One region of the Bradyrhizobium sp. USDA 3650 genome, then DNA from elsewhere that is predicted to be linked to it. Evidence: predicted binding sites of a transcription regulator. Region 1 holds the regulator's gene; the other holds the start of a gene.
What was found. Region 1 encodes LexA, which represses DNA repair genes until DNA is damaged. Its sites were predicted from a motif close to TGTTCNNNNTGTGTTCNG; they were not measured.

Region 1 (4,551 bases):
CGGACGATTGATCGGATCGGTTACAAGTACCAGGCCAGTACGGCGTCGAGCCTGGAATTGCCGATGACCGGCAGGGCCACCATTCGGCTCAGTCCGGATGTGCAGGCTTCGTGACCGGCGACCGAGCCGTCATGCACCAGATCGTCGTTGAGCGCGGGCATGCCGGTGGCCCAGGCCCCGCCGATGCTGCCTTCGCCTCTGGCAATGGATTTATCCGCATAGAGCGCGGCAAGGTTGGTCTGCGCGCTGCAATCGCCGGCGCGGAACACCAGTGCCGAGCGGGTCTCGTTCGGGATCCAGATCTCGAAGCGTCGCGCAATCGGCGTGGCCTGCGCGGAGAGGAATGTCAGGACCCAGGTCTGGTCCGCGCCCGTCCGATAGGGCACGCCGACGCCGAAATTGATCCCGACCTTGGCCGCGTCCTCCCAGCGCAGAAAACTCCTGGCGTCGTGCAGGTCCTTTATGATCAGCGGCAGGCCCGCCTTCCAGGTGCGGCCAGGCAGGCCAAAGCCGCGAGGAAATCTGGTGTGGCGGGAGTTGAATTCAAACATGTCGGCGGTGCCGTAATAGCCGTCGACAAGCCCCATCTCGTGGGAGGCATCAGGGTCGTTGTGCCAGAGCTCGATCGCCCCGACATGCGCTTGGTCCTCGCCGCAGAACAGCACCATGACGGCTTGCAGGAATTCACCCGCAAACACCGGCACCGCGACGCCGCAGGTGAGGCCGGCCGCGAGCGCCTGATCGGTCCGTTTGAAATAGGAGTTGGCGAATTTGGTGAGGATCACGGGGCGGCCCGCGGCCCAGGCCTTGCCCGGAAGTCCCTCGTCATATCCGAAGTGCAGCTCTTCGCTGACGGCCTTGAACGCGGACAGCCCTTCGCCATAGAGACCGCCACCAAACTCCAGCCGCGTGCGCGTCCGATCGGGCACCCAGAGTTCAACGACGCGAAGGAAGGTTTTCATCGAGCGTGTCCGCCGTCTCAAGCCCTGACAGCATCGGTCATTTGGCTGCGAAGCGGACGTTCAAAATTCAGGCAGGGCGGCTCAAACTTCGTGCGGCGGAGAGGTGCGGGCTTGGTCCATCCGATTGGTTTTCGCGGACGCAAACCACGCCATCTCGCCGGCCACGGCCGGCGATGGCAATTCAATCCTGACCTCCGACCTCGTAGCCGGAGGCGGCTGTGTCAGCCGATCGGCAGGTGCCTGACGGTCGGCTGCCGGTCGGCGATAATCTGCGCCTTGTGCTCTCGCTCGGCGACCGACTGAGTTACCGGCAGCTGCAACACGGTCGCGCGCTGGCCTTCGACGAGCTGCGTCACCAGCACATATTTGCCGTCGGGGAATTCGATCGCGTCATGATGGCGGTCGGGAACGTGCGGGTCGATCTTGCCGAACTTGCCCACGCGGGAATTGATGGTGCGCGTCCAGATCCAGCGATTGTCGTAGCGAACGTCGTCGGCGAAGGCGAGCTCCGTTCCCGGCAGCAGGCAGACGGCAACGGACGGATCGGCTGCCGAGGCGAAGCCGCGCGTCGAGGTGCCGCGGAAGCTTGTCGTGACGATCGTCTCGCCGACTTCGGCGGGTCGCGACGCGACGGCATGCAGGCTGTAGTCACACATCGGGTGCTCCTCATGCTGGGATAGCAACCCGCGTCTCTTAATCGAGGCGCAGGCCTCTATCAGAGTTGAAGCATGAACGCTCTGCTTGGTTGTGGGCAAATCTGCGGCTGGTTTCCGCGAGCCGCGATCACATTATCTTTCCCGAGTTCAATAGGAACAAAGCGAGTTGCGATGCATTCGGGAGGCGCGTGCGCGAATATCGCCGGCTTGGCTGCGGCGGTCGAACTTGATCGCCGGATGGTGTTTCCTCGAACTCGAGCCGCGAAGCGGTGCCGTTTGAAGCGGTGCTGTTTCGTGGGCGTCGCGAGGAGCCAGCCGAAGGAGGGGCCGGATAGTCTGTGCAGAACCAGAACGACTATCCAGCCGGAGCGGACGATGATCCGCTCCAATCTGACCGGCGATGCCGGTAGGAAGCGCGCGAGGCGCCAAGCACCTCCCGTATGAAGTACTCCCGATACTAAGGACTCCCGGTATCAAGGACGCCCGGTATCAGTACTTCCGGTAAAGCCCGATCAGCTTGCCCTGAATCTTCACCCGGTTGGGCGGCAGGATGCGGACCTCATAAGCCGCGTTGGCGGGCTCGAGCGCGATCGAGGCGCCGCGGCGGCGGAAGCGCTTCAGCGTCGCTTCCTCGTCGTCGATCAGCGCCACCACGATGTCGCCGGTATCGGCGCTCTCGTTGCGCTGAATCAGCGCCATGTCGCCGTCAAGGATGCCGGCCTCGACCATGGAATCACCGCGCACTTCGAGCGCGTAATGCTCGCCCGAGCCGAGCATGTCAGGCGGTACGCTGATAGTATGGCTGCGGGTCTGCAACGCCTCGATCGGCGTGCCGGCCGCGATGCGGCCCATCACCGGCACCGCGACGGGACGTTCGCCGTCGTCCGCGGGCAGGCTGGAGCTCGCACGCACCTTGCCGAGATTGCCCTCGATGACGCTCGGCGTGAAGCCGCGGCGGCTGCCTGCGGCTGCCTGGAGCTCCGGCAGCTTGATGACTTCAATCGCACGGGCGCGGTTGGGCAGGCGTCGGATGAAGCCACGCTCCTCGAGCGCCGTGATCAGGCGATGGATGCCCGACTTCGAGCGCAGATCGAGCGCATCCTTCATCTCGTCAAAGGAGGGCGGCACGCCGCTTTCCTTCAGACGTTCACTGATGAACCGCAGAAGCTCGTATTGTTTGCGCGTTAACATCTCGACCAAAGTCCCCCGGTTGATGTCGTCCGATTCCGAGACGCAGAGTTCGGCAATAAGCCGCTACATACTCGAAACAAATCATGAACGGACACTATATGTTCGATACATGTTCCGCAACTGCTTAATTTACCGTGAACAGAGCAAAGTTCGCGGAACGCGCATTGCCGGACGCTCAGACGGGGAGCCGCAACACTTCGCAAGCCGTGCCGGCTTCGGCCTTCGGCGCGAACGGTGCGCGCACGAGAAGTACTTGTGCTGCAGCGAGATTCGCAAGCAGCGAAGAGTCCTGATGATTGACGGGAAGAACGACGCGCGTGCCGTCGTCACGCTCCTCCAGATGCGCGCGCAGATAGTCCTCGCGCTGGTCGTTGGCGCCGATTTCGCGGCCGAGCACGGCGCGTTCACGGCGATGGTGAATCACCGAACGGCCCGACAGGGCGCGAATCAGCGGCACCATGAACAGGAAAGCGCACACGTAGGACGACACGGGATTGCCCGGCAGGCCGATCACCCCCATTGCGCCGAGCCGCCCGTGCATCATCGGCTTGCCTGGCCGCATCGCGATCTTCCAGAACGCCAGTGCGATGCCTTCCTCCCTCAGTGCCTGCTGGACCAGATCGTGGTCGCCGACCGATGCGCCGCCGGTCGTGATCAGGATGTCGGCGCCGCTCTCGCGGGCGCGGCGGATGCCGGCGGTGGTCGCCTCCAGCGTGTCGGCGGCAATACCAAGGTCGATGGTCTCGGCGCCCTCGCTGCGGGCGAGCGCGTGCAGGGCGTAGCCGTTGGAGTAGACGATCTGGCCGTGGCCGGGCGTGGTGCCCGGCATCACCAGCTCGTCGCCGGTGGCGAGAATGGCGACCCTCGGACGCCTGAAAACGGCAAGGTGCGGATGGTTCATCCCGGCGGCGAGCGCGAGGTCGCGCTCGGTGAGACGACTTCCCTTGCGCAGGAGCACGTCGCCCTCGCGGAAATCGACGCCTGCGGCGCGGATGTGCCGACCGGCGATCGCGGCTTCCTTGATCGTGATGCGCTTGCCGGCGGCGACCGTATCCTCCTGGATCACGACGGCGTCCGCGCCACCGGGAACGACGCCGCCGGTGAAGATCCGCACGGCTTCGCCGGCGCCGACCGTCCCCGCGAACGGTCGGCCTGCCGCGACTTCGCCGATGACGGTGAGCTCCGAATCGATCGTCGCGGCATCGGCCGCGCGCACCGCGTAGCCGTCCATCGCCGACATCGCCTGCGGCGGCTGCGTGCGCCGCGCCGCGACGTCACGCGCGAGCACGCGATGGTAGGCCTCGTCGAGGGAGATCATTTCTTCCGGCAGCGGCTCTGCACCCGCCAGCACCGCGGCAAGCGCGTCAGAAACCGGCATCAAGGCCACGGCGAAAACTCCTGCTCGGCACGTTCGGGCGAATGTTCCGCAAATCTTCTAGCCGAGCGCGGGCGCAGAGGCAAAAACGGCTGAGCGCGCGCAGTCATCCCGCCGCTTCACATTGTTCCGGAAGGCAGGATCGCGCGCGTCGCGGCATGATCCGAAGAACCCGACAGATCGGCAGGAGAGTGGTCATGGAAGGGCGAGAACGACGAGCGCCCCGGGCCTGGATCGATCAGCTCCCTGGCTGCCCGGGAGTTACGTCGGGCGCCTTGGGCCCCTGATCCTTGTCGGGCAGCGGATCGGCCTGGGATTTCAGGTCGGCGGCCTTGCTCACGAGCTTGGCGGAAAGCTCCGAATCTGA
Region 2 (4,551 bases), 1.5 Mb from region 1:
ACCGTTCGATCAGCCGTGCCTCGTCGAGGCGATGCGGCGGGGGCCGGTGATCGCTGAGGACGATGAACGGCAGCGCCTTGTTGCGGGGCACATGCAGCCGCGCGAGATCGGCGACGCGGATCGTGGTCGTGCGGCGCGCCGCGATGATGCGCTCGACGGCCTTGGTGCCGAAGCCCGGCACGCGCAACAATTCCTCGCGGCTGGCGCGGTTGACGTCGAGCGGGAAGCGGTCGCGGTGGCGTAATGCCCAGGCGAGTTTTGGATCGATGTCGAGCGGCAGCATCGCACTGTCGTCGACGATCTCGCCGACATCAAAACCGTAGAACCGCATCAGCCAGTCGGCTTGGTAGAGTCGGTGCTCGCGCAGCAAGGGCGGCGCGCGCAGAGGCAGCGCGCGGCTGGCATCGGGGATCGGGCTGAACGCGGAATAATAGACGCGCCTCAGCCTGTATGAACCGTAGAGATTGGCGCTGGTGTGGAGGATGGTGTGGTCGGAGGCCGCGTCGGCGCCGACGATCATCTGCGTGCTCTGGCCGGCCGGCGCGAAGCGCTGCGGCTTGGCTTTCGTGTTCGCGCTGCGGCTTTCCTCGGCCTCGTCCAGCTTCAGCCGCAGCCGGCCCATGGTGCGGCGGATCGCGCGCACGTCTTTCTCTGGCGCGAATTGCTGCAGGCTCGTCTCCTGCGGCATCTCGATGTTGATGGAGAGACGGTCGGCATATTTGCCAGCCTCGGAGATCAATGCATCATCGGCCTCCGGGATCGTCTTGAGATGGATGTAGCCACGGAAGTGATGCTCCTCGCGCAGTTTGCGCGCGACGCTCACCACCTGCTCCATGGTGTAGTCGGGGTTGCGGATGATGCCGGAGGAGAGAAACAGTCCTTCGATGTAATTGCGCCGGTAGAAGTCGAGCGTCAGCTTGACCACTTCGTCGATGGTGAAGCGGGCACGCGGCACGTTGGAGGAGGCGCGGTTGACGCAATAGAGGCAGTCGTAATTGCAGGCGTTGGTCAGCAGCACTTTGAGCAGCGAGATGCAGCGGCCATCCGGCGCGTAGGAATGGCAAATGCCCATGCCGGGCGCGGTCGAGCCCATGCCCTTGCCGTCGCTGGAATCCCGCCTCTCGGTGCCGCTGGAGGCGCAGGACGCGTCGTACTTGGCGGCGTCCGCCAGGATTTCCAGCTTGCGTTGCACGTCCATATTGGAATCCCTTTGATTCAGCTCATGAATCCCAAGGCCCGCCAATTCGATTGACTCCCGGGGCGTCGTTAGCTTTATATTAGAACATATCATGAACAAATGAGCTAGCCGCTGGTTCTCTTTTTGAGAGCCATCGGCAATCACCCTTGAGGAGCGGCGTATGAGCGGCGCACGAATAAGCGCGCTTGCAGCCTTGCGTGGCCAGATCGAGCGCATCGAGACGGCGGAGGTCGTGCATCATCGCGACCGTGTCGCGCTTGGCCATAGCGAGGCCGACAACGCGCTGAAGGGCGGGCTCGCGCGCGCGGCAATCCACGAGGTGTTTTGCGAAGGACGTCAGGGCGCAGCCGCGACGGGCTTTGTCACCGGACTTGCGGGGCGGGTGACGGCGCGCAAGCCGCTGCTGTGGGTGCGGCAGGATTTTTCAGACATTGAAACCGGTGCGCTGTCGATGAGCGGGCTCGCCGAGATCGGTCTCGATCCGCGCCGCATGGTGATGGTGCGCGCCGCCGACGTGGAGAGCGCGCTGCGCACGTCGGCTGATGCACTCGCCTGCGACGCGCTGGGCGCCGTCGTGCTCGAGCTCTGGGGCGAGACCAGGCAGTTCGATCTGGTGGCGAGCCGCAAGCTGACATTGGCTGCGCAATCTTCCGGTGTCACCGGCCTGTTGCTGCGGATGGCCGCGCAACCTTTACCCTCGACCGCCGAGACCAGATGGATGCTGCGCGCGGCGCATTCGCCGCCGGGCGCGATGTGGAGCGCTTGGGGCGCGCCGCGATTCGATGCCGAGCTCCTGCGCAATCGTCATGGCCCGTGCGGCCGGTGGATCATGGAATGGAAATGTGATGAGTGCCAGTTCTCTGAATCGTCGGCGTATCCTCAGCCTGTGGCTGCCGCGCCTGCCCATCGATCGGATCCAGCGGTTCTTCGGCAACGTCGGACTGCATGAAAATAATGCGCCCAGCATCGTCGTTGCCAAGGATAGCAACGCGCTGGTGATCCATGCGCTGGACGAGGCGGCCGAGCGCCTCGGTCTGTATATCGGCCAGCCTCTGGCCAATGCCCGGGCGATGTGTCCGGATCTAAAGGTGTTCGACGCCGATGCCGTGGCCGATGCCAAGACGATCAGCGACATCGCCGATTGGTGCGATCGTTTCACGCCGCTGGTGGCGCTCGATCCGCCGCACGGGCTGTTCCTCGACATCACCGGCTGCGCGCATCTGTTCGGCGGCGAGGCTGCGCTGTTGCAAACCCTTGTCCGTGCCCTCGACCGCCAGGGCTTTGCCGTCAGCGCGGCGATCGCCGGCACCTCGGTCTGCGCGCGCACGCTGACGCGGCAATCTTCAGGGACCATCGTTGCCGATGGCGGGGAGGCGGCGGCAATCAGCCGGTTTCCGGTGTCCGCGCTTGGCGCGGGTGAGGCTATCAGCACCGGCCTGCGACGCGCCGGCCTGAAGACCATCGGCGATGTGGCCTCGCGCACGCCGAGCGAAATCACGGCGCGGTTCGGTGCACGGTTCTCCACGTTGCTCGCCCATGCGCTGGGGCAGGGCGATGCACCGATCAATCCACGAAAGCCGCTGCCCGATTACATCGTGGAGAAACGCTTTGCCGAGCCGATCGCTACCGACACCATGATCGCGATGACGCTGTCGCGCCTGGCGGACACGTTGATCGCGTCGATGGAGAAGCAGGGCAAGGGCGCGCGACGATTAGAGGCTACCTTCTTCCGTACCGACGGCGCGGTGCGCGCGATCATGGTCGAGACCGGGCGGCCGGTGACGCAAAGCAAAGTCATCGACCGGCTGTTCCGCGAGCGCCTCGATGCGCTCGCCGATCCCCTCGATCCCGGCTTCGGCTTCGACATGGTGCGGCTGTCGGCAAGCCGCACCGAAATCGTGGTGCAGGAGCAGCGCGATCTCGACGCCCATGTCCACGACAATGACGAGCTTGCCGCGCTGATCGACCGCATCGCCGCACGCATCGGCGGAAAGCGCGTCGTCGTGCATCTGCCTGAGGATACCCATATCCCTGAATGTGCGGTGCTGGCGGCGCCGGCGCAGCATCATCTCGCCGTGGCGATGCAGGCCGAATGGCCCGCGCGCACCGAGACTGAGCCGCCACTGCGTCCGTTGCGGCTGTTCGACAAGCCTGAGCCGATCAATGTGCCGTTTGCGACCGTGCCCGACGGGCCGCCGCATCAATTCACCTGGCGCCGCGCGCAGCATGCGGTGGTGCGGGTGGAGGGCCCCGAGCGCATCGCCATGGAATGGTGGCGGCAGGACGGCAAGCAACTGACACGGGATTATTTCCGCATCGAGGATGCCGAGGGCCTGCGCTTCTGGATCTTTCGCGACGGTCTTTACGAGGGGGAGTGCTTCGACGGCGACGGCAAGCCCGCTCTTCCCGGTTGGTATGTGCACGGTCTCTTCGCATGAACACGCCCGCTTATGCCGAGATCGGCATCACCACGAATTTCTCCTTCCTGCGCGGCGGCTCGGATCCGCGCGCCTATGTGCACCAGGCCAGCAAGCTCGGCATTCCCGTGATCGGCATCGCCGATCACAACACGCTCGCCGGTGTGGTGCGCGCCTACAAGGAGCTCGACAATGACGAGGTGCTGCACAAGCCGAAGCTTCTGATCGGCACCCGCATCGTCTTCATCGATGGTACGCCCGATATTCTGGTCTATCCGCGTGACCGCGCCGCCTATGGCCGGCTGTGCCAGCTTCTTACCCGGGGCAAGCGCGGCGACGACATCACGCGGATCGCGAAGGGCGAATGCCATCTCACCTTCGCCGATCTCCTTGCGTTTTCCGAAGGCCAGCTCCTGATCCTGACGCTGCCGCATCGCTTCGATGCGGCGCAGACGCAGGACATCCTCGCCAAGCTGAAAGCAAGTCGTGCCAAGGGCGTGTGGCTGGCGGCGAGCCTAATCTATCGCGGCGACGACCGCCGCCGCCTCGCGCAGCTCGATGATCTCGCCGCAAAAGCAAAAGTGCCGCTGCTTGCGACCAACGAGGTGCTCTATCACCATCCCGCGCGCCGTCCCCTCCAGGACGTGCTGACCTGCATCCGGGAAAAGACCACGATCGAGGCGGTCGGCCGGAAGCTGGAAGCCAATGCCGAGCGGTTTCTGAAGGCGCCCAGGGAGATGGCGCGGCTGTTCCGCGATTTCCCTGAGGCTATCGCGGAGACCATGCGCTTTGCGGACAAGATCACCTTCTCGCTCGACCAGCTAAAATACCAGTATCCGGATGAGCCGGTGCCACCGGGGAAGACCGCGCAGGGGCATCTGGAGGATCTGACCTGGGCCGGTGTCGACAAATATTTTGGCGGCAAGATCGACGACA

Region 2: the regulator LexA is predicted to act here: its motif matches at 1,279-1,296, upstream of ACVIN2_RS08190 (ImuA family protein).

Annotation. Positions count from the first base shown of each region.
Region 1 is NZ_JBSRZG010000001.1:231,318-235,868, forward strand. It holds gene ACVIN2_RS01100 (ComEC/Rec2 family competence protein) at 1-11, shown strand, start outside; gene ACVIN2_RS01105 (GAF domain-containing protein) at 21-962, opposite strand; gene ACVIN2_RS01110 (hypothetical protein) at 1,184-1,618, opposite strand; gene lexA (transcriptional repressor LexA) at 2,108-2,809, opposite strand; gene ACVIN2_RS01120 (molybdopterin molybdotransferase MoeA) at 2,985-4,196, opposite strand; gene ACVIN2_RS01125 (hypothetical protein) at 4,423-4,551, opposite strand, start outside.
Region 2 is NZ_JBSRZG010000001.1:1,700,096-1,704,646, reverse strand. It holds gene ACVIN2_RS08195 (putative DNA modification/repair radical SAM protein) at 1-1,198, opposite strand, end outside; gene ACVIN2_RS08190 (ImuA family protein) at 1,359-2,147, shown strand; gene ACVIN2_RS08185 (Y-family DNA polymerase) at 2,044-3,636, shown strand; gene ACVIN2_RS08180 (error-prone DNA polymerase) at 3,633-4,551, shown strand, end outside.